3 regions of the Arthrobacter sp. PAMC25284 genome follow, and region 3 is predicted to be linked to each of the others. Evidence: riboswitches for the same ligand, from Rfam matches in the RefSeq annotation. Region 3 holds a riboswitch; each other region holds the start of a gene.
What was found. Region 3 has a riboswitch for S-adenosylmethionine ahead of KY499_RS06240 (bifunctional o-acetylhomoserine/o-acetylserine sulfhydrylase). Riboswitches for the same ligand answer to the same signal wherever they lie in the genome.
Positions count from the first base shown of each region.

Region 1: linked by a shared signal. The riboswitch ahead of KY499_RS12910 (DUF1737 domain-containing protein) and the one ahead of KY499_RS06240 (bifunctional o-acetylhomoserine/o-acetylserine sulfhydrylase) in region 3 are both predicted to bind S-adenosylmethionine.
Region 2: linked by a shared signal. The riboswitch ahead of KY499_RS17240 (aminotransferase class V-fold PLP-dependent enzyme) and the one ahead of KY499_RS06240 (bifunctional o-acetylhomoserine/o-acetylserine sulfhydrylase) in region 3 are both predicted to bind S-adenosylmethionine.

Region 1 is NZ_CP080382.1:2,792,860-2,803,374, reverse strand. Features, by position in the region: gene KY499_RS12940 (LysE family transporter) at 1-165, shown strand, start outside; gene KY499_RS12935 (low molecular weight protein-tyrosine-phosphatase) at 334-891, shown strand; gene pabB (aminodeoxychorismate synthase component I) at 888-2,951, shown strand; gene cls (cardiolipin synthase) at 2,987-4,462, opposite strand; gene KY499_RS12920 (aminodeoxychorismate lyase) at 4,556-5,554, shown strand; gene KY499_RS12915 (hypothetical protein) at 5,590-6,555, opposite strand; SAM riboswitch class IV at 6,829-6,943, shown strand; gene KY499_RS12910 (DUF1737 domain-containing protein) at 6,957-7,256, shown strand; gene KY499_RS12905 (rhodanese-like domain-containing protein) at 7,253-7,663, shown strand; gene KY499_RS12900 (O-succinylhomoserine sulfhydrylase) at 7,664-8,872, shown strand; gene KY499_RS12895 (glutamate--cysteine ligase) at 8,915-10,036, opposite strand; gene KY499_RS12890 (UDP-N-acetylglucosamine 1-carboxyvinyltransferase) at 10,163-10,515, opposite strand, start outside.
Region 2 is NZ_CP080382.1:3,724,983-3,735,497, reverse strand. Features, by position in the region: gene KY499_RS17285 (GDSL-type esterase/lipase family protein) at 1-396, shown strand, start outside; gene KY499_RS17280 (DUF4097 family beta strand repeat-containing protein) at 504-1,322, shown strand; gene KY499_RS17275 (PadR family transcriptional regulator) at 1,331-1,963, shown strand; gene KY499_RS18850 (50S ribosomal protein bL37) at 2,048-2,122, shown strand; gene rsrA (mycothiol system anti-sigma-R factor) at 2,215-2,475, opposite strand; gene KY499_RS17265 (sigma-70 family RNA polymerase sigma factor) at 2,472-3,242, opposite strand; partial or broken gene KY499_RS17260 (DoxX family protein) at 3,642-4,191, shown strand; gene aroA (3-phosphoshikimate 1-carboxyvinyltransferase) at 4,199-5,632, shown strand; gene KY499_RS17250 (ribosome small subunit-dependent GTPase A) at 5,616-6,731, shown strand; gene hisN (histidinol-phosphatase) at 6,819-7,640, shown strand; SAM riboswitch class IV at 7,815-7,928, shown strand; gene KY499_RS17240 (aminotransferase class V-fold PLP-dependent enzyme) at 7,964-9,394, shown strand; gene KY499_RS17235 (class I SAM-dependent methyltransferase) at 9,532-10,290, shown strand; partial or broken gene KY499_RS17230 (Nramp family divalent metal transporter) at 10,468-10,515, shown strand, end outside.
Region 3 is NZ_CP080382.1:1,319,935-1,330,449, reverse strand. Features, by position in the region: partial or broken gene gatB (Asp-tRNA(Asn)/Glu-tRNA(Gln) amidotransferase subunit GatB) at 1-599, shown strand, start outside; gene KY499_RS06280 (LysR family transcriptional regulator) at 643-1,560, opposite strand; partial or broken gene tdh (L-threonine 3-dehydrogenase) at 1,705-2,752, shown strand; gene KY499_RS06270 (glycine C-acetyltransferase) at 2,811-4,019, shown strand; gene KY499_RS06265 (FAD-binding oxidoreductase) at 4,097-5,209, shown strand; gene KY499_RS06260 (amidohydrolase family protein) at 5,221-6,459, shown strand; gene KY499_RS06255 (histidine phosphatase family protein) at 6,456-7,136, opposite strand; partial or broken gene KY499_RS06250 (CPBP family intramembrane glutamic endopeptidase) at 7,195-7,964, shown strand; gene KY499_RS06245 (VOC family protein) at 8,055-8,693, opposite strand; SAM riboswitch class IV at 8,843-8,957, shown strand; gene KY499_RS06240 (bifunctional o-acetylhomoserine/o-acetylserine sulfhydrylase) at 9,017-10,333, shown strand.

The DNA of each region.
Region 1 (10,515 bases), 1.5 Mb from region 3:
GTCACAGTGATCGCGATCGACATCCTGGTGATGTGGTTCTTCTTTGCCGCGGCGGCCAAGTCCTTCCGGCGCTTCACCCACGACGCCCGCGGGCAACTGATCCTGAACCGGACGTTTGGGGTGCTGTTCGTCGGCGTCGGTGTCCTGCTGGCGCTGATTCACTGACGGACGGGCGCCCCGGCCCGCCGCCCGTCCCCGGCGAGTGCTGACAGGACGTGGGAGCTATCACAGCCACTGTTGCAGGCGAAGGCAGCCATACCGGGGGCGTGGATCACGGATACCCTTTTCCGGGGGCGCTGGCCACGAGGACCGGCATGATTCATGCTTAAGCACATGAGTTCAACGTCGAGACAGTTTCGGATCATCACCGTCTGCACCGGAAATATCTGCCGGTCGCCGATGGCCGAGCTGATGCTGGCGGAGGCTTTGGCCGCCGAACGTCTCACCGGAGCTGTCGTGGATTCAGCCGGCACAACATCCTATGAAGCCGGCCGTCCGATTGATCCGCGGGCCGCGCGCAAGCTCCTGACCCACGGCATCGCCTCCCGGTCCCACGTCGCCCGCGAATGGCGTCCTGAATGGTTCGCCGGCCGTGAGCTGATTCTGGCCCTCGACGTGGACCACTATGGCTGGCTCCGGCAGGCGGCGCCAGACCCGCAATCCATGGCCAGGATCCGCATGCTGCGAAGCTTTGATCCCGCCGTCGCCGGCAAGGACCCGCTGGACCAGGGCATCGAGGACCCGTGGTTCGGCGGCCACACGGACTTTGACAACACGTGGGACCTCATCCGCGCCTCGGTCCCGGGAATCGTGGCGCACGTCCGGGCGGAGCTGGAACGACCGGACCAGCAGCAGGACAACGCAGGGCAGCAGGTACGCTCTACTTCATGAACCCAGCACCCGTCATCATCGCCATCGACGGGAGGTCAGGCTCCGGGAAAACCACTCTGGCCATTGAACTGGCCGCACGCCTCCGCGAGCACCACAAGGTCTCACTCTTCCATCTGGAGGACATCTATCCCGGCTGGAACGGGCTGTCGGCCGGCGTCGAACGCTACGTCTCCACCGTCCTCACTCCGCTGCACCGCGGCGAAACGGCGGAGTGGGTCAGCTGGGACTGGGACAAGCATTACGACGGCGAAACCCGCACCACCCCGCCTTCTGAAATAGTGATCGTGGAAGGCGTCGGCGCCGGCTCCGCGTCGGCACGGCCGTTTCTGGATGCCGTGATCTGGGCGGATTCGCCCGACGCCGACCGCCGCCGGCGGGCGCTGGCCCGCGACGGCGACACATACGCGCCGTTTTGGGAGCAATGGGCCGGCCAGGAAGCAGAATGGCTGGAGGCCGACGACGTCCCGGCTCACGCCGACGTGCAGGTGGTCAACCTCGCCGACGGCGCGTCCCCGTCCGACGTCCTGCAATCACTGCAGTACCTGCCCGCACTGGCCCCCATCCTCCTGCCCGACCTGGCCACCCGGCGCGGACTCCGGCTCCGGTCCGAACGGCTGACCGCGGCACCGGACACCGCCAGAGTCTTCAAGACGCTGTACGGGCGCTCCCCCAATGCGGTGTGGCTCGACTCCTCGCTGCCCCCGGAAGGGCTCGCCCCTGCGGCGGCGGAACGCAGCCGCTTCAGTATCCTCGCTGATGACGGCGGACCCTTCGGACAGTCAGTCCGGCACAGCTCCGGCAGAACCTTCGTGAGCGTCGGCACTTCCACGGTGACAACTGAGGGAGGATTCTTCCGCTGGCTGGACAGCGCCTGGGGCCGCCGCGACCTCCGCAGTCCCGAGGACTATCCGTGCGAATTCACCCTGGGCTGGCTCGGCTACCTCGGCTACGAGCTCAAGCGTGAGACCGGCGGCAGCGATGTCACGGCGCCCACCCCGGACGCCTGCCTGCTCTTCGCTGGCCGCGCCGTGGTCCTGGACCACGTCGAAGGCACAGTCTGGCTGCTGACGCTCGACGCTCCCGATGCGGAGGCCTGGCTCGAGGCAGCCCGCGCGGCCGTGCACTCGGCAGCCGCGGCACCGGCGGCCCCGGAGTTCCTTATTCCCGGCGGGGCCGGGCTGACCTTCCGGGCGCGGGATACCGAGTCCGGCTACAAGGCCAAGATCGCCGAGTCCCAGCGTGAAATCTTCGAGGGGAATACCTACGAAGTCTGCCTGACCACCGCACTGACGGCGTCGGTGGCGCTGGCACCCGGCGGACCGGATGCGCTGGACCCGTGGCAGACCTATCTTGCGCTGCGCCGGAGGAACCCGGCCCCGTTCGCAAGCTACCTGCGTTTCGGGGATCTCACCGTCGCCAGCACCTCTCCTGAACGCTTCCTCAAGATCGCGGCCGACGGCACGATGCGGGCCGAACCGATCAAGGGAACCCGCCGTCGGGACGCTGACCTAGGCAAGGACGAGGCGCTGCGCCATGATCTCGGGCGGTCCGCCAAGGACCGGGCGGAAAACATCATGATCGTGGACCTGCTCCGCAACGATCTCAGCCGTTTCGCCGTGCCGGGGTCAGTCTCGGTCAGCCGGCTGTGCGCGATCGAAAGTTACGCCACCGTGCACCAGATGGTCAGCACCATCGACGCCCGGCTCGAACCGGGGGTGCCGCCCGCCGAAGCCGTGGCCGCCTGTTTCCCGGCCGGGTCCATGACGGGCGCACCCAAAGTCAGCACCATGGCAGTTCTGGACCGGCTCGAAGCCGCACCGCGGGGCGTCTATTCCGGCGCCATCGGCTACTTCTCGCTCACCGGCGCGAGCGACCTCGCCGTCGCGATCAGAACCCTCGTGATCAGCCCCGGCGCGGCCGGCGACGGGACCGCCGAACTCAGCCTTGGCGTTGGAGGCGCCATCACAGCGGATTCCTCACCGCAGGAGGAATACGACGAAATCCGGACCAAGGCGTTCGGGGTACTCTCGACGCTCAACGCGGAGTTCCCGGCCGGCTGAGACCGGCCCCTGCCCGCCACGGGCCGACAGCACGCCTACTGCAGCGTCGCAGTCAGCCGTGCAACGTTATCGACGTACTTGGCCCGCATCGGACGTTTGAGCCAGTCCTCCAGCAACAGCTCCTTCGAGATGTCGCGGTAGGTGTCCTCCACCGCGCGGACCCGCTGCACAATGTCCGAACCGAGCAGCATCACGGAGACTTCAAGGTTCAGCGAGAAGGACCGCATGTCCATGTTGCTCGAACCCAGGACCGCGACCTCGTCATCAATCGTGAAGTGCTTGGCATGGAGCACAAACGGGGCCCGGTACAGGTAGATCCTTACTCCGGCCTCCAGCAGGGCCTTGTAGAAGGACTGCTGCGCGTGGTGGACCAGGAACTGATCGCCTTTCTCCGAAACGAAGAGCTCAACGTCGACGCCGCGCTGCGCCGCGGTGGTCACTGCGTAGAGCAGGGAATCGTCCGGGACGAAGTACGGGCTGCAGATGGAGATCCTGTGCTGCGCCGAGTAAATCAGCGTGTTGAACAGCCGCAGGTTGTTCTCGGTGATGAAGCCAGGCCCGCTGGGGACTGCCTGCGCCGTGACGTGCCCGGGAGACGGTTCGGGCCGGTGCCGCAACTGCTCCTCCAGCGATTCATCAGTTTCGCTGAGCCAGTCGGTGGCAAAAACCACGTTGAGGGTCGTCACGATCGGTCCGCGCAGGCACGCCATGAGTTCCACCCATTCCCGGCCCAGTTTGCGGTGCTTGGAATTGTTGTAGGACGGCTCTATGAGGTTCTGCGATCCGGTAAAGGCCATCTCGCCATCAATGACCATGATCTTGCGGTGGTTGCGCAAGTCCGGGCGCCGCCATTGCCCGTGCACCGGGCTCAGCGGCAGCATGGGCCGCCAGCGGATCTTGCTCGCCTTGAGCCGCCGGATCAACTTCCGGTAGCCCTGGATCCGCAGCGTGCCCAGGTGATCGAAGAGGAGCCGCACCTCGACGCCCCGCTCCGCCGCCTCCTCCAGCGCGGTCAGCAGATCATCGGTGACATGATCGGCGCTCATGATGTAGAACTCGGCGTTAACGAAGGTCTTGGCCTCCCGGACCGCGGCGGCCATCGCCTTGATGGAGTCCGGGTAGCCCGGCAGCAGCTCGACGCTGTTGCCGTCCACCATCGGCAGCGAGCCCAGGGTCTTGTTCAATTCGGCCGCTGACGCGACCCATTCCGGGCCGCTATAGTCACTTTCCATACTTGCCAGCTCGGAGGTGCCGGCCCGGACGCGCGTGTTGATGGCCTGCTGCTGCGCCCGGCGGCGGCGGGAAAGGCGGAAGTTGCCGAAGAGCAGGAACAGCGTCAGGCCCACGGAGGGAACGAAGAAGATGACCAGCAGCCACGCCATCGCCGTGGTGGGCCGGCGGTTACCGGGGATGATTCCCAGCGCCAGCACCCGGATGGCGAGGTCGATCAGGGTCAGGACCACGATCAGCCAGGGCGGGAGAGTTCCCGCCAACGGTATCGGCCACAACACAGGCGAACCCCTCCAGCTACAGGCCCGCGGAACTGTTCCGGATCGGGCAACGACCAAATCCTATCCCGGGACGCCGCGCACTAAGCTGATGCCATGACTTCTGCTGCTGGCGTTTCCGCTCCTGTCACGGTTCTGGTCTTCCTGGATCCCGCATTCGAGGACGGCCGCCTGGCTGACGCGTCAAAACCGCAACTGATGGCCACAGACCAGGGGGCCACCCGTGGCGACGGTGTTTTCGAGTCGCTGCTGGCCGTCGGCGGCCAGCCCCGGAAGCTTCAGGCCCATCTGGACCGGCTGGCAGGATCGGCCCGCCTCCTGGAACTGGACATCCCCGTCGAAGACGTGTGGCGGCGCGCGATTGGCACGGCCCTCAGCGAGTACCGGGGCCGGCCAGCGCCCGTCCCGGACGCCCTCGATCCCGACGGCCATGCGGGCGATAGTGCAGACACGCCCGCCGATGAGGCAGTTATCAAACTGATTGCCACCCGCGGCGTCGAGGGCGGCGACGGCCCCATCTGCTGGGTCCAGGCATCCCGGCCGTCCCCGGCCGGCCGCCGCCAGCGCGAGACCGGACTCGACGTGATCCTGCTGGAGCGCGGCTATGACAGCGAGGTCGGCGAACGCGCCCCCTGGCTGCTGCTCGGGGCCAAAACACTGTCCTATGCCGTGAACATGGCCGCCCTGCGGTACGCGCACCGGCAGGGTGCCGACGACGTCATCTTCACCTCAGCGGACGGACGGGTCCTTGAAGGGCCGACGTCGACCGTGCTGCTGGCGCATTTGGAAACCTCGGACGACGGCGCCGGCGGGGTCCGGACGGTCCGTCGGCTGATCACGCCGCAACAGGACAGCGGCATCCTGCCCGGTACCTCCCAGGGCGCCCTCTTCACGGCAGCGAAGGCCGCCGGCTGGGAGCTGGGGTACGGGCCGCTGGAGCCGCAGGATCTGCTCGACGCCGATGCCGTGTGGCTGATCTCCAGCATCCGGCTCCTGGCCCCGGTGAACCACATCGACGGCCATGAAATCGGGACCCGGGAACGGCGGGCACAGCTCACGGCGGAGCTCAACGCCCTCTACGCGACGATCGGATAGGCGGGGATCCAGCCGGCGTGCCGGAAAGTGCCACCTCAGGCTGAGCGCACGGCTCCTGCGTACGCTGACGGGCGCCGCCGGAACGAGGCCGGGTTGAAGGACGGAAGCAGGAACGCCGCCAGGACCGCGTCGAGGAGTTCGGGGGCTGCGGCGCTGCTGGCACCAAACCGTGCCCGCAGGCCCAGGACCACCGGGGTGCCATCGGCCCTGCGGCGGATGTCAACCTCGACCGGCCCCGTCAGCCCGACGGCATGGACGGCGGCCATGGCCAGCGGGGCCACATCCGCGGCGGCGCCGGTCGCGACCCTCCGGCCCACAGCGGACGCAGCACCGGTGTCGGTCCCGGCGCCCAGGCCGGCCCGGACAGGCTGATCCACGACTACCACGTGGGGCGCCATCGCGTTCTGCGTCCGGGTCCCGAAGACCAGTGCGACATATCCTGCCCCCGGGATGAACTCCTGGACGATCCGGCCCTCCGGCTGCTGCGCCCAGTCCACCGGCCCGGCCCCGGGCAGGACTACGGCGCCGTTCTCGCCGCGGGGGACCCTCGGCCTCACGACGACGGAACCGCCCATCGCTGCGAGGGACGCCGGTGCGGCCGCGAAGTCGCTGGGCACACCGAACCGCGGGACCGCGATCCCCTCTGCCTGCAGCGTCCAAGCGGTCAGGAGGCGATCGTTGGCGAGGGCCACCGGGCCGGGATCGGACACGATCAGCCGGACGCCGTCGCTGAACGCGGCACGGGCGGCCGCCAGGTGCGGCAACTCCTCGGTGCGCGTCGGGATAACCACATTGAGGTTCCTGGCATCAACGAGCCGGCGCAGAGCCGGGACCCAGTCCGGATCCGATGCCGGCGGAAGCACCACCGCCTCGGTACCCGCGATACCCGGCACCTGGCAGGAGTCGGCGCCGAGAACCGGGAGTCCCCGGGCCGAAAGCTGGGTTGCGATGCTCCGCCCGGCGGCGCTGCCAAGTCCGGTAACCAGGATGTGTGGACGCACGGCTTCCCCTTCCGTTGCGGGCCGCTGACGCCGGTCCCCCCGGCGGCAGCGATTCACAGTTATATGAGACCTAAGTTCTGAGACCCAAGTTCTGAGACTTGAGCGGCGATGTTGCTGGCTTTGTCCTTCCAGTAAAGTGGCCGCCGTCCCGGATAACACGAGTGGCCACTACTTGGAACTCCCGGTTGCGCCGGGCCCGGTTCCCGGCATCCGTGACAGAAAATGACGACGGCGGCAGTGCGGGCCGACGTCGTAAGTGTTACGTTCGTTGGGAGTAATGAGAACCGGTGCCAAGCCCTGACTGGCCGGTCGGCAACCCTCCCTTTCGCGGCGGGGTGCCTCAGGTGAATACTCGGCATATCGACCACTCGAGCTGCAAGCGTGAATGAAGGAGATCCCTAATGCCCGACGCATCCGTCCAGGCGGCCCCGCAGGCCTCCCCCGAGGAAAAACTGGCCTACCGGCTGTTCACCGGCCCCGATGACCGTTCCTTCTGCGAGCGCGTCTCGGCCGCCCTGGCCGAAGGGTACGTGCTTCACGGCAACCCCGCCGTCACGTTTAACGGCAGCACCGTGATCGTGGCGCAGGCCGTCATCCTGCCCACGGCGATTGCGTCCGCGGACGCAGCCGTCGCGAACGCCGTCGAGGACCTCGACAGCGACGCTGCCGACTACGAGGAAGCATTTGAGGGGCACGCGTGAGCTACGCAGGAGACCTCACCCCGCCGGAAGCCTGGGCCAAGCTGGAGGCCGGCGCCGTTCTGGTCGACGTGCGCACAGAAGGCGAATGGGCCCACATTGGTATACCGGACACCAAGGCCACCGAGAACGATCCACTGTTCATCCAGTGGAATCTTGCCGGCGGCTACGCCAACCCGCGGTTTATCGAGCAGTTGAAGTTGCAGGCGCCGGAGGACGACGCGGTGGAACTCATCTTCCTGTGCCGCTCCGGCGCCCGCTCCATTGCCGCCGCCATTGCCGCCACTGAAGCCGGGTTCACCGCGTACAACGTCCTGGAAGGCTTCGAAGGCGAACCCGACCACCTCGGCGAGCGGACCGTCAACGGCTGGAAGAACCGCGGCCTGCCCACCAATCTCGGAGAAAACTAAGTGGGTTTCAATCCCGACGCCGCAGGGTGGGGACCGGAGACCCAGGCCGTACGCGGCGGTCTTGACCGCAGCGGCTTCCAGGAGACCACTGAGCCGGTGTTCCTCAATTCCGGGTTCGTCTACGAATCCGCCGCAGCCGCCGAACGGGCCTTCACCGGCGAAGACGAGCGGTTTGTCTACTCGCGCTACGGCAACCCGTCGGTGGCGACCTTCCAGGAGCGACTCCGGCTGATCGAGGGAACAGAGGCATGCTTCGCGACGGCATCCGGCATGTCCGCGGTCTTCACCGCCCTCGGCGCCCTGCTGGCAGCCGGCGACCGGGTGGTCGCCGCACGCTCCCTCTTCGGTTCCTGCTTCGTGATCCTCAGTGAGGTTCTGCCTCGCTGGGGCGTCGAGACTGTCTTCGTGGACGGACCGGATCTGGAGCAGTGGCGGGTGGCGCTGTCGGAGCCGACGACGGCCGTGTTCTTCGAGTCCCCATCAAACCCCATGCAGGAAATCGTCGACATTGCCGCGGTGAGCGCCCTCGCGCATGCCGCCGGCGCCACCGTGGTGGTGGACAACGTCTTCGCCACACCGCTGCTGCAGCGCTGCGGTGATTTGGGCGCGGACGTGGTTGTCTACTCCGGCACCAAGCACATTGACGGTCAAGGCCGTGTTCTGGGCGGCGCCATCCTGGGAACGAAGGAGTTCATCGACGGCCCGGTCAAGCAGCTGATGCGGCATACCGGCCCGGCGTTGTCCGCTTTCAACGCCTGGGTGCTGACCAAGGGGCTGGAGACCATGGCGCTGCGGGTGAACCACGCCTCGGCCTCGGCACTGCGTCTCGCCGCCTGGCTTGAAGGGCAACCGGCGGTGGGCTGGGTCAAGTACCCGTTGCTGGCATCCCACCCGCAGCACGAGCTGGCGGCGCGGCAGATGAAGGCCGGCGGGACCGTGTTGACGCTGGAGCTCGCCCCGACGCCCGGGCGGTCCGCGAAGGAAGCCGCCTTCGCGTTGCTGGACGGGCTGCGGATCATCGACATCTCCAACAACCTGGGCGATTCGAAATCCCTGATTACGCACCCGGCCACCACAACGCACCGGGCCATGGGTCCGGAGGGACGCGCCGCAATCGGGCTGAGCGACGGAGTGGTGCGGCTGTCCGTGGGTCTGGAAGACGTCGAAGACCTGATGCGTGACCTGGGTCAGGCCCTGAAGCAGGTCTAACCGCCCCGGCCCCGGCCGTCGTCCGCGGGCCGTCCCCGGGAGCTATCCGGCGAATGGCACTTCGTCAGGGGACAACGACGTCGCCCTGACCGCGTGGTCCACGACGCCGGGCAGCCCGGCCTCGGCGAACAGGCGGCGTTGCTGTTGCGACCCGGTGCCGCGCTCCATGATCCGCCGGATGCCCGCGTCCACCAGCCCGAGTTCGCCCTGTTCCTGGAGCACCGGGGCAAGGTAGTCCACCAGCGCATCCACTACGTCGCGGGCAGGTGCGGGCCTGAAGCTGCCGAAATCCAGCAACTCCGTGCGCACGCCGAAGTTACTGGCCTGCCAGGCAGCCATCCGCAACAGCACAGTGGGGACCGGGGCCGGTTCAACGCCGTCGCGCCAGTCCCGGCTGGCCGATTCCACGAGCGCGCGGACCAGCACGGCAATCAGCGCCGCGTCTTCGGCAAGCAGACACACATCCGCCACCCTGACCTCAACGGTGGGATGGTGCCGGCACAGACGGGCGTCAAAGTAGACCATCCCCTCGTCGAACAGCACTCCGGTCTCCAGCAGCCGGTTCACAACCCGGCGATAGACAGACAGACTTCCGAAAATCATCGACGGTCCGGCGCCGGGCCAACGGTTCCAGACCTGTGTGCGGTAGCTGTCGAACCCGGTCTCCGTGCCGTTCCAGTAGGGCGAGTTCGCGCTGAGTGCCACCAGGACGGCCAGCTTGTCGCGGATCCGGTCCATCACGGCCACTCCCTCGTGCGGGGACTCCACGAGGGTGTGCACGTGCAGGCCGCAGGTCAGCTGGTCCCGCACGGTGAGCCCGAAGCGGTTTTCCATGGCGGTGTAGCGCGGTTTGGGCGTCATATGGGTCACCGGCGCGTGCGGCGACGTTGCCAGGGCGGCAACCCGGGCCCCGTGGGTCCGGGCGGCGCGGTCCGCGAGGTCCCGGTCCAGCCGGATTGCCCGGAGCAGCCCGGCGTAATCCCGGCACGGCGCCGTCTGGGTTTCGATTTGTTCGAGCTTGAGCTCATAGCTGAAGCCGGGTTCGTCCGGGCAGGCGGCGCCGTCGGGGCTCAGCTGTGCCATCAGGGCCGCAGCAAGAGCCAGCGGGGAACCAGTCGCCTCGTCGACAATCAGGAGTTCTTCCTCAACGCCGAAAGTGCGCATGATCCTATTTTGCCCGTGCGGACGTGTATGCAACAGATGGCGCGGACCAACGCGGAGCCACTTTTCGCCCGTCCGGCGGCCCCGGATGGGCGAACAGTGCCCCCGCGTTGGTCTTTCAGAGGAAGGCTAGTCCTGGAAGTACTCGATTTTCGCGCCGATGGTGTTGAGCCGCTCGGCCAGATCCTCATAGCCGCGCTCGATCACATAGATATTGCGCAGTTCCGAGACCCCCCGCGCGGCGAGCATGGCCAGCAGCAGGCAGGCCGCCGGGCGGAGCGCGGGCGGGCAGCCCACTTCGGCGGCCCGCCACCTGGTGGGTCCGTTGACGTAGATGCGGTGCGGGTCGAGCAGCTGCACACGGGCGCCCAGCTTGTTCAGTTCTGTCAGGTAGATGGCACGGTTCTCGTAGACCCAGTCGTGGATCATGGTCTGGCCCTCTGCATTGGCCGCGATGACCGCAAAGAACGGCAGGTTGTCGA
Region 2 (10,515 bases), 1.5 Mb from region 3:
TTCGGCGACCATCACGAGAATCGCCTCGTGATTGGACTCTCCGGCCGGGACATCGCTTTCGGCCTCTCCACCGCCCGCAGCCGGCTGAACCTGGCCAATATCCTCGATACCGCTTCACAGAACAAGATCGAGGTTTTTGTGGTGGGTCCGCCCCCCACCCTGGATCCGGCGCAGAACCGGCGGCTGGGCGAGCTCAACACTGCGTTCGCCGATGTCACAACGCGCCGGAAACACCTCTACGTGGACACGTTTTCGCCGCTGCTGAACCACGAACAGTGGCGCCAGGACCTGGCCGCGAACGGTGGCACCCCGGGCCAGGCCGGCTACGGTCTGATGGCGTGGCTGGTGCTGCACCGCGGCTGGTTCCAGTGGCTTGGCATGGATGCCCCGGAATAGCGCGCGCCCGCGCCCGGCTTGACCCGCGGCGTGACCACGGGCTAGCGTGGCCGGTGTCGCGATATATCGCGAATTTCGCGCACCTGCGCGACACCCGGGAGGAAATCATGACAGAGGCCAACTGGACCGTCACCGGTCCCGAGACGATTGAGCTGGAGGGTGTCCGATCCCTCCGGCTTGGCATCATCCGCGGCCGCTTCGACATTACAACGGGCAAGGCAGACCACACCCGGATTGAGGTCTCCACGGTTGACGGCGATCCGCTCGCGGTTTCGCAGGTCGATGGCCGCCTCGAAATCCGGCACCAGCTGCACGGTCCGCAGGGCTGGTTCAAGAACCTGATGCGCACCGTCAGCACCGGCAGCAGCAACTCCGTTATTCTCCGCGTGGAGCTGCCGGCCGGCGTCGATGTGGAGGCCGGAACCGTCAGCGGCGATGGCATGGTCTCGGGGACCGGCGGACACACCCGGCTGAACACCGTATCCGGGTCCATTCTGGCGGATGACACGTCCGGTGAGCTGTCCATCAACACCGTCAGTGGCGCCGTGATCGCCCGCAATCATCGGGGCGTCCTGACGGCCCGGAGCGTCTCGGGCGAAGTGACGGCCTCCGGCGAGATCAGCAATGTCCGCTCCAATACGGTCAGCGGCGACTTGAGCTTCGACCTGCACGGTTTCACCCGCGATGTGGGCGCGAATTCGGTCTCCGGCGACGTCACTGTCCGGGTGCCGCACGACGTCGGCGTGGACATCATCGCCAATTCCGGCAGCGGCACCGTCATCATCGACGGGCAGAAATACCCCCATCCCGGTGGCGCCGTCGAGACCATTGCCGGGCCTGACGCCCAGCTGATGCTGCTCCGCACCAACTCCGTCTCCGGGACCACCTCGGTCATTCACCGCCAGCCCGCACCGGACGCCGGCTAGGCACGCCGATGCCCCCGGTCTTCGCCCACGGCGCGCTGCGTCTCTACCTGCTGGCGCTGCTGGAAAAGGGCCCCAAGCACGGCTATGAGCTGATCAGGGCCCTCAACGAGCGGTTCGGCGGCACCTACTCCCCCAGCGCAGGAACCATCTACCCCCGCCTTGGCAAGCTGGAGGACGAGGGGCTGGTAGCCACCCGGGCGGACGGCCGACGGACCAACTACAACATCACCCCGGCCGGGCTCGTCGAACTCAACAAACGCCGCGACGAACTCGCCGGCGTGGAGAGCGATATCTCCGCCTCGGTGCGCCGGCTCGCCGAGACGCTCCGTGAGGACATCCGGGGCAACATGCGCGGACTCCGGGCGGACCTCGCCGCGACTGCCGAGGCCGCACGGGCGGCAGCCCGGGCCGGCACTGCGGCCGGCTCAGCGTCCGGCTCTGCGGCCGCTCCCGGCTTCTCCCCTGAAGGCGAACGGCTGCGGCAGGAGGCGGAGCAGCTGGTGCAGGCATTCCGGGACGACATGCGCGTGGAGCTGCGGCGTCACGCCGGGGGCCACCCCATCACGCCGATGACGCTGGAAACGGTCAGGGCGGTGCTGGACCAGGCCCGGATTTCCATCCGTAATTCACTGCAGGGCTGACTGTCCGCCGTTTCGCGGCGGATGCCCTGATGTGGGAGACTTGAGGGCAGCTCTTTTGAGTACCAACATTTAAGGAGGCCAGCTATGAGCAAGCGTGCACGTAAACGTCGTGACCGTAAGCGTGGCGGCGCGAACCACGGCAAGCGCCCCAACGCCTAAGCTACGGCTTGGATTGTCAGTATTAAGCAAATAACCCCGGACACCTCACGGTGTACGGGGTTATTTGCTGTGTACCTGGGCTGCGCAACCGGTCAGGCTTCGACGGTCCGCATCGAGTGGATCCTGTTCAGGATGTTGTTCTTCAGGTTCTCGGGCGCCGCCTCGATACAGGACCTCTTGACGATCGTGCGAATAACGCATTCGAGGTCATACTGTTCGAAACATTCAGGACACGTGTCCAGGTGCTTCTTGATGTCGGCGATGTCGTCGTGCGTCAGCGCCCCATCCAGGTACTCGTAGATGCGTTGCATCCGGGTATCGTCGCAGTCGCCCAGTCCCTGGCAGTCGCTCATTTCGTGCTCTCCTCTGTGATGCTTTTCGCCGCGGCGGTTGACCCCGCGGCGCTGAAACCCCGCTCGGCGGCGTAGTCGGCAAGCATGTCCCGCAGCATCCGCCGGCCTCGGTGCAGCCGGGACATCACGGTTCCGATGGGGGTATTCATAATTTCGGAAATTTCCTTGTAGGCGAAGCCCTCGACGTCGGCGAAGTAGACCGCCAGCCGGAACTCCTCAGGGATCGCCTGCAGTGCCCGTTTGACGTCCGAGTCCGGCAGGTGGTCGAGCGCTTCCGCCTCGGCGGAACGAAGCCCCGACGATGTGTGCGACTCCGCGCGCGCCAGTTGCCAGTCCTCAATGGTGTCCGAGTTGGACTGGAGCGGTTCGCGCTGACGCTTGCGGTACAGGTTGATGTAGGTGTTCGTGAGGATGCGGTACAGCCAGGCCTTCAGGTTGGTTCCCGGCTTGTACTGGTGGAACGCCGAGAACGCCTTGGTGTAGGCCTCCTGGACCAGATCTTCCGCGTCCGAAGGGTTCCGTGCCATCCGCATCGCAGCGGAATACAGCTGGTCCACGTACTGCATGGCATCGCGTTCGAACCGGAGCCGGCGCTGCTCGACGGTCTCTGAGGCCACGTCCAGCGGCTCCCCGTCCACCACAGTTTCCTGTGCGGCGGCGGCCTCCCGAAGCGTGGCAGCCGGGTCGGCATCCGGGGTGGTGGCGGGCTGGGCGTCGTCGCCGGCGGCCTCGTGCGTGGCCGATCCGGCCGGTTCCATGGTGCTCATTACCTTCAAGTCTACTGTCACCGCCCCGCGGCCCGCCCGGACTCCGGCCGGCGCTGCACCCGAAGCGCTCCGGCCCCAGGGATCGGCAGGCGCGGCGCCCAGCGCCGGGGCGTCCAGCAATGCCGTCGCAGTCCCCGACGCGACGCCGTCCGACGGACCCGTCCGTCCTCCAATGTCCTTCACCAGTATCAAACCTTTGCCTCCTTAGCCGCCGAACGCCGGCGAAACTGACCACAGGCCCGTGATCACGGGCCGACGCGACTCAAAAACCCGCTCCAAAGAGCGGTGCGAACCTGTCATCAACAACCACGTGCGACGGGCAAATATTCCGCAAAAGTGCGAGACTGGAACCGGTTCTCGCGCGCAGCGTCCGCGGCTCGTCCATCCAGGAGGAAATTCATGTCCTTTGTCCGTTTTCTCGCCCGCCCCATGCTCGCTTCCAGCTTCGTCCTTGCCGGCATGGACAAATTAAAGAACGCGGATGACACTGCCACGCAGCTGTCTCCCCTGTTACGCCGGGCGGCGGAATCATTGCCCTTCCAGACCGATGAGAAAGTCCTGGCCCGCGTGATCGGCGGCACCCAGATTGGCGCCGGGGTATTTTTTGCCCTCGGCAAGTCCGCCCGACTGGCCGCCACCATCCTGGCCGTCGTCTCGGTGCTCAACAGCTACGTGGAATGGCGCAGTGCGGACATCTCCTCAGTGCAGGGCCCGCGACGCCCGCCGCAAACAACTGCTGAAAAATGTCTCGCTGACCGGTGGCGTGCTGCTGGCCTCTGTCGACACAGCCGGACGCCCCAGCCTGGCCTGGCGGGCTGAGCACTTTGCCGCCGACGCCAAAAAGAGCGCGGGACACCTCGCGGCGGATGCCAAAAAGACCACCGCCAAGCGGCTGAACAAGGCCGACAAGGCAGTCCGCAAGGCCGTCGACCACGCGACCGGAGCCTAAAGCAGCAATGACCGGCCCCACCTCGACAGCAGCACCCGTTCCCGTCCCGTCCACCGGAGGCGCCCAGTGGCGGGCACCATTCGCGGAACGGCCCGTCGACGCCACCGTCACCGTGCCGGGGTCCAAATCCCTGACCAACCGATATCTGGTATTGGCGGCCCTCGCCGACGGTCCGTCCCGGCTGCGCGCTCCGTTGCACTCCCGCGACTCGGCCCTCATGATCGAGGCACTGCGCCAGTTGGGGGCCGCCATCACTGAGGTCCCGGGCGACGGCGCCTTCGGACCCGATCTGGAAATCAGCCCGATCAGCCTGGACGCGCCGGCCGCCGGCACCGGCATCGACTGCGGCCTGGCCGGGACCGTCATGCGCTTCGTCCCGCCGGTAGCCGCTCTGCGCCACGGAACCACCCTGTTCGACGGCGACCCCCACGCCCGGAAGCGCCCGATGGGCACCATCATCGAGGCCCTCGCCGGGCTGGGTGTCGGGGTCACGGCACCGGACGGAGGTCCGGCCGCCGCGCTGCCGTTCACGGTCCACGGAACGGGTGAAGTGCGCGGCGGACACCTCATCATTGATGCCAGTGCCTCCTCACAGTTCGTCTCCGCGCTGCTCCTCGCAGGCGCCCGCTTCACCGATGGACTGCATCTGGAACATACCGGCCCTCCGGTCCCCAGCCTGGACCACATCAACATGACGGTCGCCGTGCTGCGCGGCGCCGGTGTGTCCGTAGACGACTCCCGCCCGGACCATTGGATCGTGGCACCCGGCAGCATCAGGGCCTTTGACCACCGGATCGAGCAGGATCTCTCGAACGCCGGCCCGTTCCTGGCGGCCGCGCTGGCAACCCGCGGCACCGTGCGCATCCCGGACTGGCCGGCCGAGACCACTCAGGTCGGCGACCTCTGGCGCAGCATCCTGACCACCATGGGGGCCACGGTGACCCTGCAGGACGGCATCCTGACGGTGACCGGCGGTCCGGAGATCCGGGGCGCGGATTTCGATGAAACCAGCGAACTCGCGCCGACTGTCGCGGCCCTCTGCGCCCTGGCCACCGGGCCATCGCGCCTGGGCGGGATCGCGCACCTCCGCGGCCACGAAACGGACCGGCTCGCGGCCCTGGTGGCGGAGATCAACCGCCTCGGCGGCGACGCGGAAGAAACCTCCGACGGCCTCATCATCCGTCCCGCCGCCCTCCACGGCGGCGTTGTGCACAGCTACGCGGACCACCGGATGGCCACCGCAGGCGCCATCCTGGGCCTCGCGGTACCCGGCGTCGAGGTCGAGGACATCGGGACCACGGCCAAGACCATGCCGGACTTTCCACAGATGTGGTCCGCCATGCTGGAACAGGGATCCGCCGGAGACCGCACCGGGTCCGCCGGAGCCTCCACGGACTCCCCCGCGGCCGGGAAGGACAACACCCATGGCGCGCAGCACTGACTCGTGGGACGAGTCCGACGTCCGGATCCGGCCGAATAAGAAGGGCACGCGCCCGCGCACAAAGGACCGGCCCAGCTACGACGACGCCCAGACCGGGCGCATCATCACCGTGGACCGGGGCCGGTACACCGCAGTGGTGGGCGAAGGCACCGCTGACGAACGCAAGATCATCGCTGCCCGGGCCCGGGAACTGCGCCGCAATCCCGTCGTCGCCGGCGATTTTGTCTCGCTGGTCGGGGATGTGAGCGGCGAACCGGACACCCTTGCCCGGCTCGTGAAGATCCAGGACCGCAAGACGCTCCTGCGGCGCAGCGCGGACGACACCGATCCGATCGAACGCGCCGTGGTCGCCAACGCGGACACCCTGGTGATCGTGGTCGCCGCCGCCAACCCGGAGCCACGCACCGGCTTTATCGACCGCGCCCTGGTAGCCGCCTACGACGCCGGCATTTCGCCGCTGCTGCTGGTGACCAAGGCCGACGTCAAGGATCCTGCGGAGCTGTTGTCCAATTACCAGCACCTCGATTTTCCGGTCATCATCAGCCGGACCGCGGACTCGGCTGCGTCCGGGATCGATGCCCGCTCGGACGACGGGCTCTCCGCCCGGCTGGACCGCGACGCAGTGTCCCAGTTGCGCGGCCACCTCGACGGCAAGGTCACCGTGATGCTCGGCCATTCCGGCGTCGGGAAGTCCACCATGGTGAACGCCCTGACCGGCGCCGAACGCGCCACCGGCGGCGTCAACGCCGTTACCGGGCGCGGCCGGCACACCTCCTCGTCGGCCCTGGCACTTAAAGTCAACGACGCACCGGCCGGCAGCTGGATCATCGACACCCCCGGCATCCGGTCCTTTGGCCTGGCGCATGTGGACCCGGACCGGATCCTTCGCTCCTTCCCGGACCTTGAGCCGGGGACGGATGACTGCGAGCGGGGCTGCAAACACAATTCCGACGCCGTCAACTGCGGTGTGGACGCCTGGGTGGCTGCCGGACAGGCAGGCCCCTCGGGACCGGCCCGGCTCGCTTCCCTGCGCCGCCTGTTGGGCACCGATCCGCGGATGGAAGCACAGGACGCCAAGGAACTCGGCATCGTCTCCTAGGCAGGCCGGCAGTCCGGCGGCCGGTCGTTCCGCGCCACCAAGCCCGGCCTGCCGCAGACGGGCCTGCTTTGGCGGTAGTTTAGAACCATGAGTCAACCCGCTTCGAGCTACAACGATGACCTGCGACTTGCCCACGTGCTGGCAGATTCCGTCGACGACCAGACGATGAGCCGTTTCAAGGCCCTCGACCTGCGGATCGAAACGAAGCCCGACCTCACCCCGGTCACGGACGCCGACAAGTCTGCGGAGGAAGCCATCCGCGGGCAGCTGTCCCGGTCCCGCCCGCGCGACGCCGTCCTCGGCGAAGAGTTCGGCAGTTCCGGCCACGGTTCCCGCCGCTGGATCATCGACCCGATCGACGGCACCAAGAACTTTGTCCGCGGCGTCCCGGTCTGGGCGACCCTGATCGCCCTCGTTGATGAGGGCGAACCGGTGGTCGGCGTCGTCAGCGCCCCGGCCCTGGGGAAACGCTGGTGGGCCGCGAAGGGCTCCGGCGCCTACACCGGCCGTTCACTGGCCGCCGCGACCCGGCTGAAAGTCTCCAACATCTCAGAGCTCTCCGACGCGTCGCTGTCGTATTCCAGCCTGTCGGGCTGGAAGGAGCGCGGCAACCTGGATGAGTTCATCGGCCTGACCGAGGAGGTCTGGCGGACCCGCGCCTACGGCGATTTCTGGTCTTACTGCCTGGTCGCCGAAGGCGCTGTGGACATTGCCTGCGAACCTGAGCTCAACCTCTACGACATGGCCGCCCTGGTCCCGATCGTGACCGAGGCCGGCGGCCGGTTCACGTCCCTGGAGGGTGTAGACGGCCCGTTCGGCGGCAACGCCCTCGCGACCAACTCGATCCTCCACTCGGAGGTCCTCAAGCGCCTCAATCCGGGCCTGGACGACCTGGACGACCTGCTCTAGCAAGACCTCCGGAATGCCGCCAAAACCGAAGAAACGGCGCCTGACTCCCCCGCACCGGGGAGTCAGGCGCCGTTTCTTCGATTTGCAGACCGATTGACCGCACCGCGTAATAAACCGCTTCACATTGAATGCGGCTGTTTTCCTCCGCCGCGGGGATGCCTTACGCTCGAATCAGGTCACGAGTGCCAGCGCTAAACCCCGGTTTGCTGGCCGGCAACCCTCCATTCGCGGTGGGGTGCCCCGGGTGACGACCTGGCCGGTCCGGAGCGGACCTGGCAAGCGCGGATCCCCGGTGTGAGGGGTCCTTTTTTGAGCGAGGTCCCATGACAACTGCCACTTTTCCCGTCACCATCCCCGGCCTGTCCGACGCACGATTCGCCGCCGGACGCCACCCGCTCGCCGCCGTCACCGGGGCGGAGATCCGGACCCCGCTGATCCACGGTGGCCACGTCCGGTACGCCAATCTGGACTACGGCGCCTCGGCCCCGGCGCTTTCCGTGGTCTCCGCCTACCTGAACGAGATCCTGCCGTACTACGCCAGTGTCCACCGCGGCGCCGGGTACGCCTCCCAGATCAGCACCTCGGTCTACGAAAACGCCCGCACCATTGTCCGGGACTTCGTCGGCGGCCGGGCTGACGACTCGGTGATCTTCACCCGCAACACCACCGACTCCCTGAACCTGCTGGCCGGCTGCCTGCCGCTGAAGGATGGCCAGCACAGCGGCGACGTGCTCTACCTCGATATCGAGCACCACGCCAACCTGCTGCCGTGGCAGGGTGTGCCGCACCGCAGCATTGTGGCGGCGCCGACCCTCGCGGGCACTCTGAACCGGCTGCGCGCCGAACTCGCCCTGGGCAATGTCGCCCTGCTGGCCGTGACCGGAGCCTCCAACGTCACCGGCGAGATCCTGCCGATCGACACCCTGGCCGCGTTGGCCCACGAGTACGGCGCCCGAATCGTCGTCGACGCAGCCCAACTGGCCGCGCACCGCCGGATCAACATCAGCGCGGACGACGTCGACTACGTCGCCTTCTCCGGGCACAAACTGTATGCGCCCTTCGGCGCCGGAGTGCTGGTGGGGCGGCCGGACTGGCTCGACGCCGGAACCCCGCACCTGGCCGGCGGCGGCGCCGTCCGCGACGCACGACTCGACTCCGTCACGTGGACCACCGGCCCGGCACGGCACGAAGGCGGCTCCCCGAACGTCCTCGGCGCAGCGACGCTGGCCCGGGCCACCCAAGTCATCGCCGCCCTGGACGAAAAGGACTGGCAGGCCCACGAAGACGCCATCCGCTCCTACCTCGTCGACGGGCTCCAGCGGATCGACGGCGTCACCGTACACCGGATCTTCGCGGACACCGCTGCAGCGGACCGCCCGGCGGAAGACGCCGGGCCCGGCAGCATCGGCGTCGTCAATTTCTCCCTCAAAGGCTACGACGCCGGCCTGGTCGCCGCCTACCTGGCCGCCGAGCACGGCATCGGCCTGCGCGACGGCCGCTTCTGCGCCCACCCGCTGCTCAAGCGCCTCGGCTTGCCCGCCGGCTCCCTGCGCGCCAGTTTCGGCCTCGGCTCACGGCTCGAGGACGCACAGCGGCTGCTCGCCGGCATCGAAGAGCTTTTGCGAACGGGGCCCGGCTGGGACTACGTCGTCGACGCGGGCCGCTGGGTGCCCGCCAACGACACCCGCATCTACCCGCACTGGGCGCCCAACACCCCAGGTACGGCGGGCGCGGCACCCTGCACCGGTGACTAGGCGCGGGTGCCGGGCGCTCCGGACCAGTCCCCTGCATCCGGGCCCCGACGGCGGGACGGGGTAAACGAGCTGCCGTATTCGTACGGTAAATTCGAAAGGTATCCGAAACAGTCAGGACCTTCCGAAGGAGATCGCACGTGGCACGCGGCGGCCCCAAGCTCTACCAGGAGCGACGCCGGGAGCTCGGCCAGAGCTTCCAGGACGGCGGAGAACACTATGACCGCGTCCGGCCGGGCTATCCCGCAGAGTCTGCGCACTGGCTGATTCCGGCCAAGGCGGCTGACGCCGCCGACGTCGGCGCGGGAACCGGAAAATTCACCGCCCTGCTCGTGGCAAGCGGACTCCGCACGGTCGCCGTCGATCCGTCCCCGGACATGCTGGACCAGCTCCGCCGGGCCCTGCCCGGGGTGAGCGCCGTCGAGGGATCCGCGGAGCACACGGGGCTCGACTCCACAGCATTTGACCTCGTCACGGTGGCCCAGGCCTGGCACTGGTGCGACCCGCAGCAGGCCAGCGCCGAGATCGCCCGGATCTTACGGCCGCACGGCGTGCTCGGGCTGATCTGGAACCAGCTGGACACCTCCGTGCCCTGGGTGCACCGGCTCTCCCGCATCATGCACGCCGGCGACGTCCACAAGCCACACTTCAAACCCGCCGTGGGCCCGGAGTTCACCGCGTTGGAGAGCCGTCTGAGCCGCTGGGAAGATCCGGTAACTCCGGAGGACATCAAGGAGCTCACCAAGTCCCGGAGCTACTATCTGGCAGCAACAGAGGCCACCCGGGCCAAGGTGATGGGCAATCTTGACTGGTATCTGCACGAGCACCTCGGCCATCCGCGGGGCGCGGGCCTCCGGCTTCCTTACCTGACGCAGACCTGGCGGGCCATCAAAGCCTGATTCGCGGACGGATTGCGCGGCTCCGTCATCCGCCCTAGTCTTTCGGTATCCCTCATTACCTCTTGTAGGTGCGTGAAACTTTTCCGCCAGGCGCTGTTCCGTGCCGTCCGACCGCGCGCCGCCGCAGCCGCGCTGATTCCCAGGAGTTCCACCGTGCTGGACAGCTCAGGACACGGCATAAAACCCGTGGGGCCGGACGCCGACCGGCGGCGCCCGGCCCGCACC
Region 3 (10,515 bases):
ATCGTTGCGTCCCGCGAGTGGGTCGAGGAGCTCCGGGCCACGCTGCCCGAGCCGCCGGCTGCCCGCCGCAAGCGCCTGCAGGCCGACTGGGGCTACTCCGATCTCGAATTCCGGGACGTTGTCAACGCCGGTGTGATGGATGAGATCGAGGAGACCATCGCCGCCGGTGCCACCGCCACGGTGGCCCGCAAGTGGTGGATGGGCGAGATTGTCGGACGGGCCAAGAACGCCGACGTCGATCCGGGCCAGCTCGGTGTCAGGCCGGCCACCATCGTGGAACTGAACGCCATGGTCGAGGCCGGCAAGATCAACAACAAGATGGCCGTCGAAGTCCTCGACGGCGTCCTCGCCGGCGAAGGAACCCCGGAGGAGATCGTCCAGAAGCGCGGCCTCGCCGTGGTCTCCGACGACGGGGCCCCCTGCTGGAAGCCATCGACGCGGCCCTCGCCGCGCAGCCCGGCGTCGCGGACAAGATCCGCGGCGGCAAGGTCCAGGCCGTCGGCGCGATCGTGGGCGGGGTTATGAAGGCCACCCGCGGGCAGGCCGATGCCGGGCGCGTCCGCGAACTCATCCTGGAGCGACTCGGCGTCGAGGGTTAACACCGCCGTCGAAGGCTGGCGTCACGGGTTCGGCCCGCACGGGTCACCCCGCGGGCTGGTCCGCCAGTTCGGTCATGATGTTCTGCAGTGCTTCGCAGACCATCATGACCGATTTGCGTTTAAGGTTCTCCGGCCGGGCCAGGAGGTCGATCCGGCGCCGGGTGCTGATGCCCTCCAGCGGCCGCAGCACAATGCCCGGGCTCAGCACCGGCCGGGCCGTATACCGCGGCAGCAGTCCGACCACGGTGCCGGCCGCCACAAGCGCCGCCACCGAGGAGTAGTCGTTGATCCGGTGGACAATGTTCAGTTCCGTGCTGGCGACGGCGGCGACGGCGGTGAGCACGTCCGCGGGGGAGTACCCGGCGTGGCTGGTCACCCATGGCTCGCCGGCGACGTCGTCCGCGCCCACCACCGGCTGGCCGGCCAGCCGGTGCCCGGCCGGCAGCGCCACATCCAGCGGTTCGTGTGCGAGCGGAATCACCGCGACGCGTTCCTCCGGCCAGCGCGGGCTGTGGTCCATCCGGTGCGCGAGCACCAGGTCATACCGGGCCGTCAGAGCCGGGAAGTCCTGTTGCGCCACGTCCTCGTCGGAGAGCAGGATCCGCGGCTTGTCCGGACCGTCCAGCAGCCGGGCGAGCGGGGCAAACAGCGCCTGGCCCGCACTGTGGAAGCCGCTCAGGGTCACCGGAGCCACGGGCGAGCCGTGGTAGGCACCGATTGCCATCCTCGCATCGGCCATTGCACTGACGACGCCGGCGCCGGCGTCGGCCAGCGCCTGACCGGCCCCGGTCAGGACCAGGTTCCGGCCCTCCTTCCGGGTCAGCGGAACCTCGACCGTCCTTTGCAGGGCGGCCAGTTGCTGGGATACGGCCGACGGAGTGACCAGCAGGGTTTCCGCGACGGCCTTGACGCTGCCCAGCGCCCCGAGTTCCCGGAGCATTTCGAGCTGATGGATTTCCATGCGGGACAGTCTATCCGCAAGCTAAATCTAAATCGTCGATTGAGAAAATATCGGTTGTGCTAACGCTTTTGAGTGGGTCTAATGGGGTGAGTCGTCCCACCCGCCTGATCCAGGCACCATAGTCACAACACCGTAAGGAAGCTAATGAAGGCTCTCTACAAGGCAGGGCCCGCACGCGGGATTCGAACTGACCGATCGCCCGGAGCCTGAAACCGGACCCTCGGACGTCAAAATCCGGGTCATGACCACCGGCATCTGCGGCACCGACCTGCACATCCAGTCCTGGGACGCGTGGGCGCAGGGCATCATTAATGCCCCGCTGATCGCCGGCCACGAGTTCTACGGCGAGGTCGTGGAGATCGGCGCGGACGTCCGGGACGTAAAAGTCGGTGACCGGGTCTCCGGCGAAGGCCACGTCGTCTGCGGGATCTGCCGCAACTGCCGCGCCGGACGCCGGCAGATGTGCATTCACACCGTCAGTGTCGGTGTCCAGCGCGACGGCGCCTTCGCCGAATACGTTGTGATCCCGGAAACCAACGTCTGGGTCCACCACGACCCGTCCGTCACACCGGAACTGGGGGCCATCTTCGACCCCTTCGGTAACGCCGTCCACACCGCCCTCAGCTTCCCGCTCGTCGGCGAGGACGTCCTGATCACCGGTGCCGGACCGATCGGGTTGATGGCCATCGCCGTCGCCCGCCACGCCGGCGCCCGCAAGATTGCCATCACGGACGTCTCCGCGCCGCGGCTGGAACTGGCCCGCACGCTCGGCGTCGATCTCGCGATCGACGTCTCGAAGATGCGGGTCAGGGAGGCCCAGCGGGAGCTGGGCATGCGGGAAGGGTTCGACATCGGCATGGAAATGTCGGGACACCCTACGGCGCTGCCTGAGATGATCGACAACATGAACCACGGCGGCCGGATCGCAATGCTGGGACTGCCCAGCCAGTCCATCGACATCGACTGGGGCAAGGTCGTCACTCACATGCTGACCCTGAAGGGCATCTATGGCCGCGAAATGTTTGAGACCTGGTACGCCATGAGCGCCATGCTGTCTTCCAACCCGGTACTTCGCGCCAACATCTCCGCCGTCGTCACCGACACCCTGCCCGCCGCGGACTGGGAGAAGGGCTTCGAGATCGCCGGCGCCGGTTCCGGCGGCAAAGTGGTCCTGGACTGGACCGGCTTCTAGGCCCGTCCGTCCCGCGTCGACTCCCCACCCCACGTCAATCCACCCAGGAGCGCACCTCATGTATTCAGCCATCAAGGACCAGCTGCAGCAGGAACTGGACGGGATCCGCGCTGCCGGGCTGTTCAAAACCGAGCGGCACATTGATTCACCCCAGGCCAACCGCATCAAAGCCGGCCAGATCGGCCAGCGCAGCGCCGAGGTGTTGAACTTCTGCGCCAACAACTACCTCGGCCTGGCAGACCACCCGGACATCATCGCCGCGGCCAAGACAGCCATGGACGAGCGCGGATTCGGCATGGCCAGTGTCCGCTTCATCTGCGGCACCCAGGACCTGCACCTGACCCTGGAAGCCCGCGTTTCAGAATTCCTTGGCACCGAGGACACCATCTTGTTCTCCAGCTGCTTTGACGCCAACGGCGGTGTTTTTGAGTCGCTCTTCGGTCCGGAAGACGCCGTCATTTCCGACTCCCTGAACCACGCCTCGATTATCGACGGCATCCGGCTCTGCAAGGCGCAGCGCTTCCGCTACGCCAACCGGGACATGGCGGACCTCGAATCGAAACTGATCGAGGCGAGCACCCAGGAGAACCCGGCCCGGCGCATGATCATCGTCACCGATGGCGTCTTCTCCATGGACGGCTTCCTCGCCCCGCTTGAGGCGATCTGCGACCTCGCCGACAAGTACGACGCCCTGGTGATGGTGGACGACTCCCACGCCGTGGGCTTTATGGGCGCAACCGGTGCGGGCACTCCGGAGCACGCCGGGGTCTCTGAGCGCGTGGACATCTACACCGGCACGTTCGGCAAGGCCCTCGGCGGGGCCTCCGGCGGCTATGTCTCCGGCCGGAGCGAGGTTGTGGCCATGCTGCGCCAGAAGGCCCGCCCCTACCTGTTCTCCAACTCGCTGGCGCCGGCCATCGTTGCCGCCACGCTGACGGCCCTGGACCTCGTCGAAGGCTCAGGTGAACTGCGCAGCGCACTGTTTGCCAACGCCGCGCTGTTCCGGACACGAATGGAGGAGGAAGGCTTCGAACTGCTTCCCGGGGAACACGCGATTGTCCCGGTGATGTTCGGCGACGCAGTCCTGGCTGCGAAGGTTGCCGACCAGATGCTGCAGCACGGCGTGTTCGTCACCGCCTTCAGCTATCCCGTGGTGCCGAAGGGAGCGGCCCGGATCCGCGTCCAGCTCTCCGCCGCGCACAGCGCCGACGACGTCGAAGCCTGCGTCCGCGCCTTCGTCAACAGCCGCGCGGCGGTTGCCTCCTAACCGACCACTATGCGCCGGCCGGCAACTGATGTCCCGGAAGTCGTGCCGCGGCTCCCGAGGTCTGCAAGGATGGAGTCATGTCAGCTAATTACGATGTCGTCATTGTGGGCGGCGGCATAGCCGGACTGTCCCTTGCCTCCGCCCTGGCCGGACGTTGCCGGGTCGCCGTGGTCGAAGCCGAGCAGACCCTGGCCTACCACACCTCCGGGCGCTCCGCCCGGCAGCTGATCCCCAGTTACGGCCCGCCCGTGGTCCGAGAACTCACGGAGCGGACCCTGGAACTCATCGCGATGGAGGAGGGCACGCGTCCGGAACCGGTACTCTCGCCGCGCAGCTTTATGCTGATCGGGGACGAGGCCGGCGTCAGCCGCGAGGCCAGCGGATACATGCACCGCATCAGCCACACCGAGGCGCTCAGGCTGTGCCCCGCGCTGCACCCGGACTCGTTTGAGGCGGCAGGGCTGGACACCGGATCCTACGCCTGCAACGCTCCGCTGCTGATGGATGACCACCGGGAGTTCGCCGCGGCCGAGGGCGTGGAATTCTTCACCGGCGCCAGGGTGCACTCGGTCCAGCGGCTGGGCACCGGCTGGCAGATCGGCGCCGGCGCGGAAGCGTTCCAGGCCGGAGTGGTGGTCAACGCCGGTGGCGCCTGGGCGGACGAACTGGCCGTCCTCAGCGGCGTTGAAAAACTCGGGCTCCAGCCGTACCGGCGCACTGCGGCAATCGTCGACGTCGAACACCCGCTCCGCACCGGCACCCCGATGGTGGCCTCCACAGGGAACTTCTACTTCCGGCCGGACGGCCAGCACGTGCTGATTTCGCCGTCGGAATCGGTGCCCAGCGGCGCCGAAGACGCACAACCCCGCGAGGGCGACGTCGAAGCGCTCATCACCCGGTTGAACAGCATCACCAGCCTCGGCATCCGGGGCATCCGCCAGGCCTGGACCGGGCTGCGCACCGAAGCCGCCGATGGCGTCCCCGTGGTGGGATTCGACGCCGAAGCCCCCGGGTTCTTTTGGCTTGCGGGCCAGGGCGGCTACGGTTTCCAGACATCCTCGGCAATCGCCGAGCTCGCCGCCGGACTGATCCTCGCCGGAGGTGGAGCCGCGACACCCGCCGGCACCAACGATCTGGAATCCCGGACAATCGAGGCGCTGGCTGCCACCCGCTGGTCCATCCGGCGCTGAAGAATGGACGCATGAGTACCCTCATCACCAACATCGCCGAGCTGATGACCCAGGACGCTGAGCAGCGTGTCCTCCGCGACGCGGCAGTGGTGATCGAAGGCGAGCGGATCGCGTGGATTGGCGCTGCGGCCGGGGCCCCGGCCGCGGATGAGGCGGTGGATGCGGCGGGCCGGGCCGTGCTGCCGGGCTGGGTGGATTCGCATACCCATTTGATTTTTGCCGGGGACCGCACCGCCGAGTTTGAGGCCAGGATGGCGGGGGAGAGCTACAGCGCCGGCGGCATTGCCGTGACCACCGGGGCCACCAGAGCTACTAGTGACTTCGACCTCACCCGGCTCGCCCTGGGACGGGTCGCGGAGGCCGTCTCGCAAGGAACCACGTACCTGGAGACCAAGACCGGCTATGGCCTGGACGTGGAGAACGAGGCCCGGAGCGCCCGGATCGCGTCCACCGTGGCGGACGAGGTCACCTATCTCGGCGCGCACCTGGTGCCCGCTGGAGCGGACGCCGGGGAATACACGGACCTCGTCTGCGGTCCCATGCTGGCCGCGGTCCGGCCCTACGTGCAATGGGCCGATGTCTTCTGCGAACGGGGTGCCTTCAGCGAGGACCAGTCCCGCAGGGTGCTCCAGGCGTGCCGGGAGGCCGGGCTGGGGCTCCGTGTCCACGGCAACCAGCTCGGCGAGGGGCCGGGGGTACGGCTCGCGGTGGAGTTCGGTGCTGCAAGTGTCGACCACGTGAACTACCTCGCCGCCGCCGACGTCGAGGCCCTCGCAGCCAGCTGGTCCGGCTGGAATGCCGGCGACGGTGCTGCGGGAGGTTCGTCGGGAAGCGGACCCCGAGGCACTGTGGCGACCTGCCTGCCGGCCTGCGATTTGTCCACCCGGCAGCCGCTGGCCCCGGCACGGGAACTGCTCGACGCCGGCGTGCAGATTGCCCTGGCCTCCAACTGCAACCCGGGCACCTCATATACGTCGTCGATGGCGTTCTGCGTCACCACGGCCGTGCTGCAGATGCGCCTCAGCGTGCAGGAAGCGGTGCGCGCCGCGACCTACGGCGGCGCCCTGGCGCTGGGACGGGAGCGAGGGAACGACGTCGACGGCGAACGCGCGGTGGGCTCGATCGCCGTCGGGCACCGCGCCGACCTGCACCTGTTGAATGCGCCGTCGGCCACCCATCTGGCCTACCGGCCGGGCATCCCGCTGACCCACGCCGTGTGGCGGGCCGGCGTCCCGCAGCGGGTGCGCTAGAAGAACATGGGCGGGGCGTCCAGGACCGTCTCATCCACGCGCCGCTGCTCCCACTGGGTAAACGGCTTGTCCAGCTCGTATTTGCCGCCCGTCGTCCGCAGCAGTGTCCGGACTTCGGCGTTTTCCGGGTTGTTGAGGGACTCAAAATACTCCACAGACCAGTGGAACCAGCGCATGCAGAACAGCCGCATGGTCAGCCCGTGCGTCACAAACAGCGCATTCGGTGCGTAGCTGGGCTTGGACCAGTGCCGGTAGAGGGTCTCCATAAAGGAGGAGATCCGGTCGTACACATCGGAGCCGGATTCGCCCTCGCGGAAGCGGTAGAAGAAGTGCCCGTAAGCGTTGCGTAGCTCCTTCTGGTCCTCGATCTCGCCGGCGAGCTGGAAGTTGGCCCAGTCCTGCTCCCGCAGCCGCGGTTCCTCGATGACCCGCTCGACCAGCGGGCCCAGGTTGAGCGCTTCGAGCGTCTGGTAAGCACGAAGGTACGGGGAGACATAAACGCAGACCTGCCGGCCGTCCAACTGGCGCCGGATCTCCTCGCCCGCGGCCCTTGCCTGCTCCACCCCCAGTGCGGTCAGCGGGATCCGGTAGTCCGGCACGCGGTTGTAAATTGAGGTGTCGGCGTTGGCAGCGGACTGGCCGTGCCGGATCATGATGATTTTCCCGGGCGCACTCATAAACCCCAAGCATAGGCAACCGCAGGCGACTGCCAGCAACACCGGGCAAGATAGGAGCATGTTGGTTCCCTCCCGCCGCCGGCTGCGGCTCGAAGTCCTGATCGTCCTGGGGCTGTCCCTGGGCCAGTCTGCCGTGTATTCCGTGGTCCAGCTGCTCGACAAGATGACCAGGGCACCACTGGCCCAGGGGACCTCCACACTGAACCGTTCGAAGAGCAGCCGCGAATACTTCGATCTCACATACCAGTTACTGGACATCGTCTTTGCCCTCGTCCCGGTGGTCCTGGTGATCTATTTCCTCTCGGAACACCGTGCGGCCGGAGACCGCGGCACCTCGGCCTTCCGGAAACTGGGCTTCAACTTCGCCCGGCCGGGGAAAGACCTCGGCCAGGGGCTGGGTCTGGCTGCCGTGATCGGGATTCCGTCCCTGGGGCCCTCTATGCCGCGGGCAGGGCGCTTGGCATTACGACGGCGATCATCCCCAGCGCGCTCGATGCCTACTGGTGGACGGTGCCGGTCCTGATCCTGTCCGCGGTCCGCCACGGCATCGTGGAGGAAGTGATCGTGGTGGGGTACCTGCTGGACCGGCTGGGGAAATTCGGTTGGAGCGTACCCGTGGCCATTGCTGCCAGTGCCGTGCTGCGCGGCAGCTACCACCTTTACCAGGGATTCGGGCCGTTCATCGGCAACGCCGTGATGGGGGTGGTGTTCGCGCTGATCTATACCCGCACCAAGCGGGTGATGCCTCTCGTGATCGCCCATGCGGTGTTGGATACCGTGGCATTTGTGGGGTTCAGCCTGTTCGGCAAGGCCGTGGGGCTGGGCTGAAAACAGCCGGTTAAACAAAGTCCGGCCGCCGTTCAGGGGTGACAACTCTGGCACCCCTGAATGGCAGCCGAAATATGGGGGGCCCGGGCCTTAGATCGTAACGGCGCCCGAGGCCGTCTCGAATGTGACGGACAGGATTCCGGGGGTACCGTGCGGGGCGAGCCATTCCACGGCGACGTCTTCCAGGGGTTTTTCCACTGGTTCGCCGAGCCATTCGGTGACGCGCTCCGCAGAGCCGGCAATGGTGAGGCTGGACATCTTGACTTCGCTCGCATAGGCGTTGGACGGGTGCAGATCCGGATCGCCGTCCCATTTGAGCATGTACGGGACCTGCGGGTCGGCGATGAGGCCGAGGATGCCGATCTGCTTCCAGACGAGCTCGCGGCCGTCGGGGAACTTGCGGTTGCCCTTCACCGCGGCACGGCCCAGCCGTTGCTCGAAGGGCGCGAGGTCATCGACCTCGACACACCAGCCCATCCAGCCGCCGCCCGCTTCGGAGCGTGCCCGCACTGCCTGGCCAAACGGTGCCTTGTCCGACGCCGGGTGGTTCAGTACCTCAACGACTTCCAGGTACTTGTGGCCCGCGAGCGGGATGATCATGTTGCGGGTCCCGAAGCGGGGGTGTACTCCGCCCTTCACGGCTTCAACGCCGAGGGCAGACGCAATACGTTCGGTGGTGGCTGCCAAGCCATCGTGTTCACAGGCGTAAGAAACGTGATCCATGCGCATGCCTTCATCTTGGCACTTTGTGATGGGCCTCTCAGCTTAGGCGTACCTAACCGTGGTGGGATGTCATTCAGTAGCGGCCCAGGCCCAGCTCAGCGACATGTTCGTCACAAAGCTATTGGCGCCGCAGCACTGTACTTACACTGAAGCCAGGTCATGAGTGCCAGCATCCAGCCCCGGCTCGCTGGCCGGCAACCCTCACTCGCGGTGGGGTGCCCCGGGTGAGGACCTGGCTGTCCGGCGACCGCCGGAGGGCAAGCGCGGCGCCCGTGCCGTTCCGGATCGAGGCCCGGAACGGCCGTGCCCGATTCCGTCAGGAGCCAACAATGACCAATTCCTGGTCCTTCGAAACCCGCCAGATCCATGCCGGCCAGGAGCCGGACGCCACCGCCGGTGCGCGGGCCTTGCCGATTTACCAGACAACTTCGTTTGTCTTCCCGAGCGCGGAAAGCGCCGCCAACCGCTTCGCCCTCGCGGAACTGGCGCCCATCTATACCCGGATCGGCAACCCCACCCAGGACGCGGTGGAGCAGCGCGTGGCCAGCCTCGAAGGCGGCCTCGGAGCCCTGCTGTTGAGCTCTGGCCAGGCGGCCGAGACCTTCGCCATCCTGAACGTGGCCGAAGCCGGAGACCACATCGTGGCAAGTCCCAGCCTTTACGGCGGAACGTACAACCTGTTCGCCCACACCCTGAAAAAGTTCGGCATCAGCGTTACGTTTGTGGCCGATCCGGACAACCTCGAGCAGTGGCGCCAGGCTGTCCGGCCGAACACCAAACTGTTCTTCGGTGAGGTGGTCTCCAACCCCCGCCAGGACGTGCTGGACCTCGAGGGCATCTCGAAGGTTGCCCACGAGGCCGGGGTGCCGCTGATCGTCGACAACACCCTGTCAACACCCTTCCTCATCCGGCCAATCGAATGGGGAGCGGACATTGTGGTCCACTCCGCCACGAAGTACCTCGGCGGCCACGGCACCGCGATCGCCGGCGTGATCGTGGATTCCGGCAACTTCGACTTCGGCAAGGACCCGGAACGGTATCCCGGCTTCAACACCCCGGACCCCACCTACAACGGCATCGTGTACGCCCGGGACCTGGGCAAGGATGGCGCCCTCGGGGCCAACCTTTCCTATATCCTCAAGGCCAGGGTCCAGCTCCTCCGGGACCTCGGCTCGGCGGTCTCGCCGTTTAATGCGTTCCTTATTGCCCAGGGCATCGAGACGCTGAGCCTGCGGATGGAACGCCACGTAGCCAACGCCACCCGTGTTGCCGAATGGCTCGAAGCCAGGGACGACGTGGACTCCGTCGCCTACGCCGGACTGCCGTCCAGCCCCTGGTACGAGCGGGGCCGCACGTACGGGCCGAAGGGAACCGGTGCCGTGGTCAGCTTCACCATCGCCGGGGGAGCGGAGGCCGGCAAGAGTTTCGTCGATGCCCTCGAACTGCACTCCCATGTTGCCAACATCGGCGACGTGCGCTCGCTGGTCATCCATCCGGCGTCGACCACCCACAGCCAGCTCACCGCGGAACAGCAGGAGATCGCCGGCGTCAGCCCGGGACTCGTGCGCCTCTCCGTGGGACTGGAACACATTGATGACATCCTTTCTGATCTCGACGCCGGATTCCGGGCAGCGAAGACCGCGTAGGGCTACCGGCCTGCGCCGGATTTCCCCATCTTTGCGCCAACGACGCCGGCACCCGCCGATGTTTCGGGGCGGCCCGCCCGAACCGGCCCTCAAAGATGGGGAAATTCCTGCGGCCAGGTCCGGCTGTCATATGGAAGTCACATTCTTCGCCATTTCCCCGCCCTGTTTCGTACACTCATAAA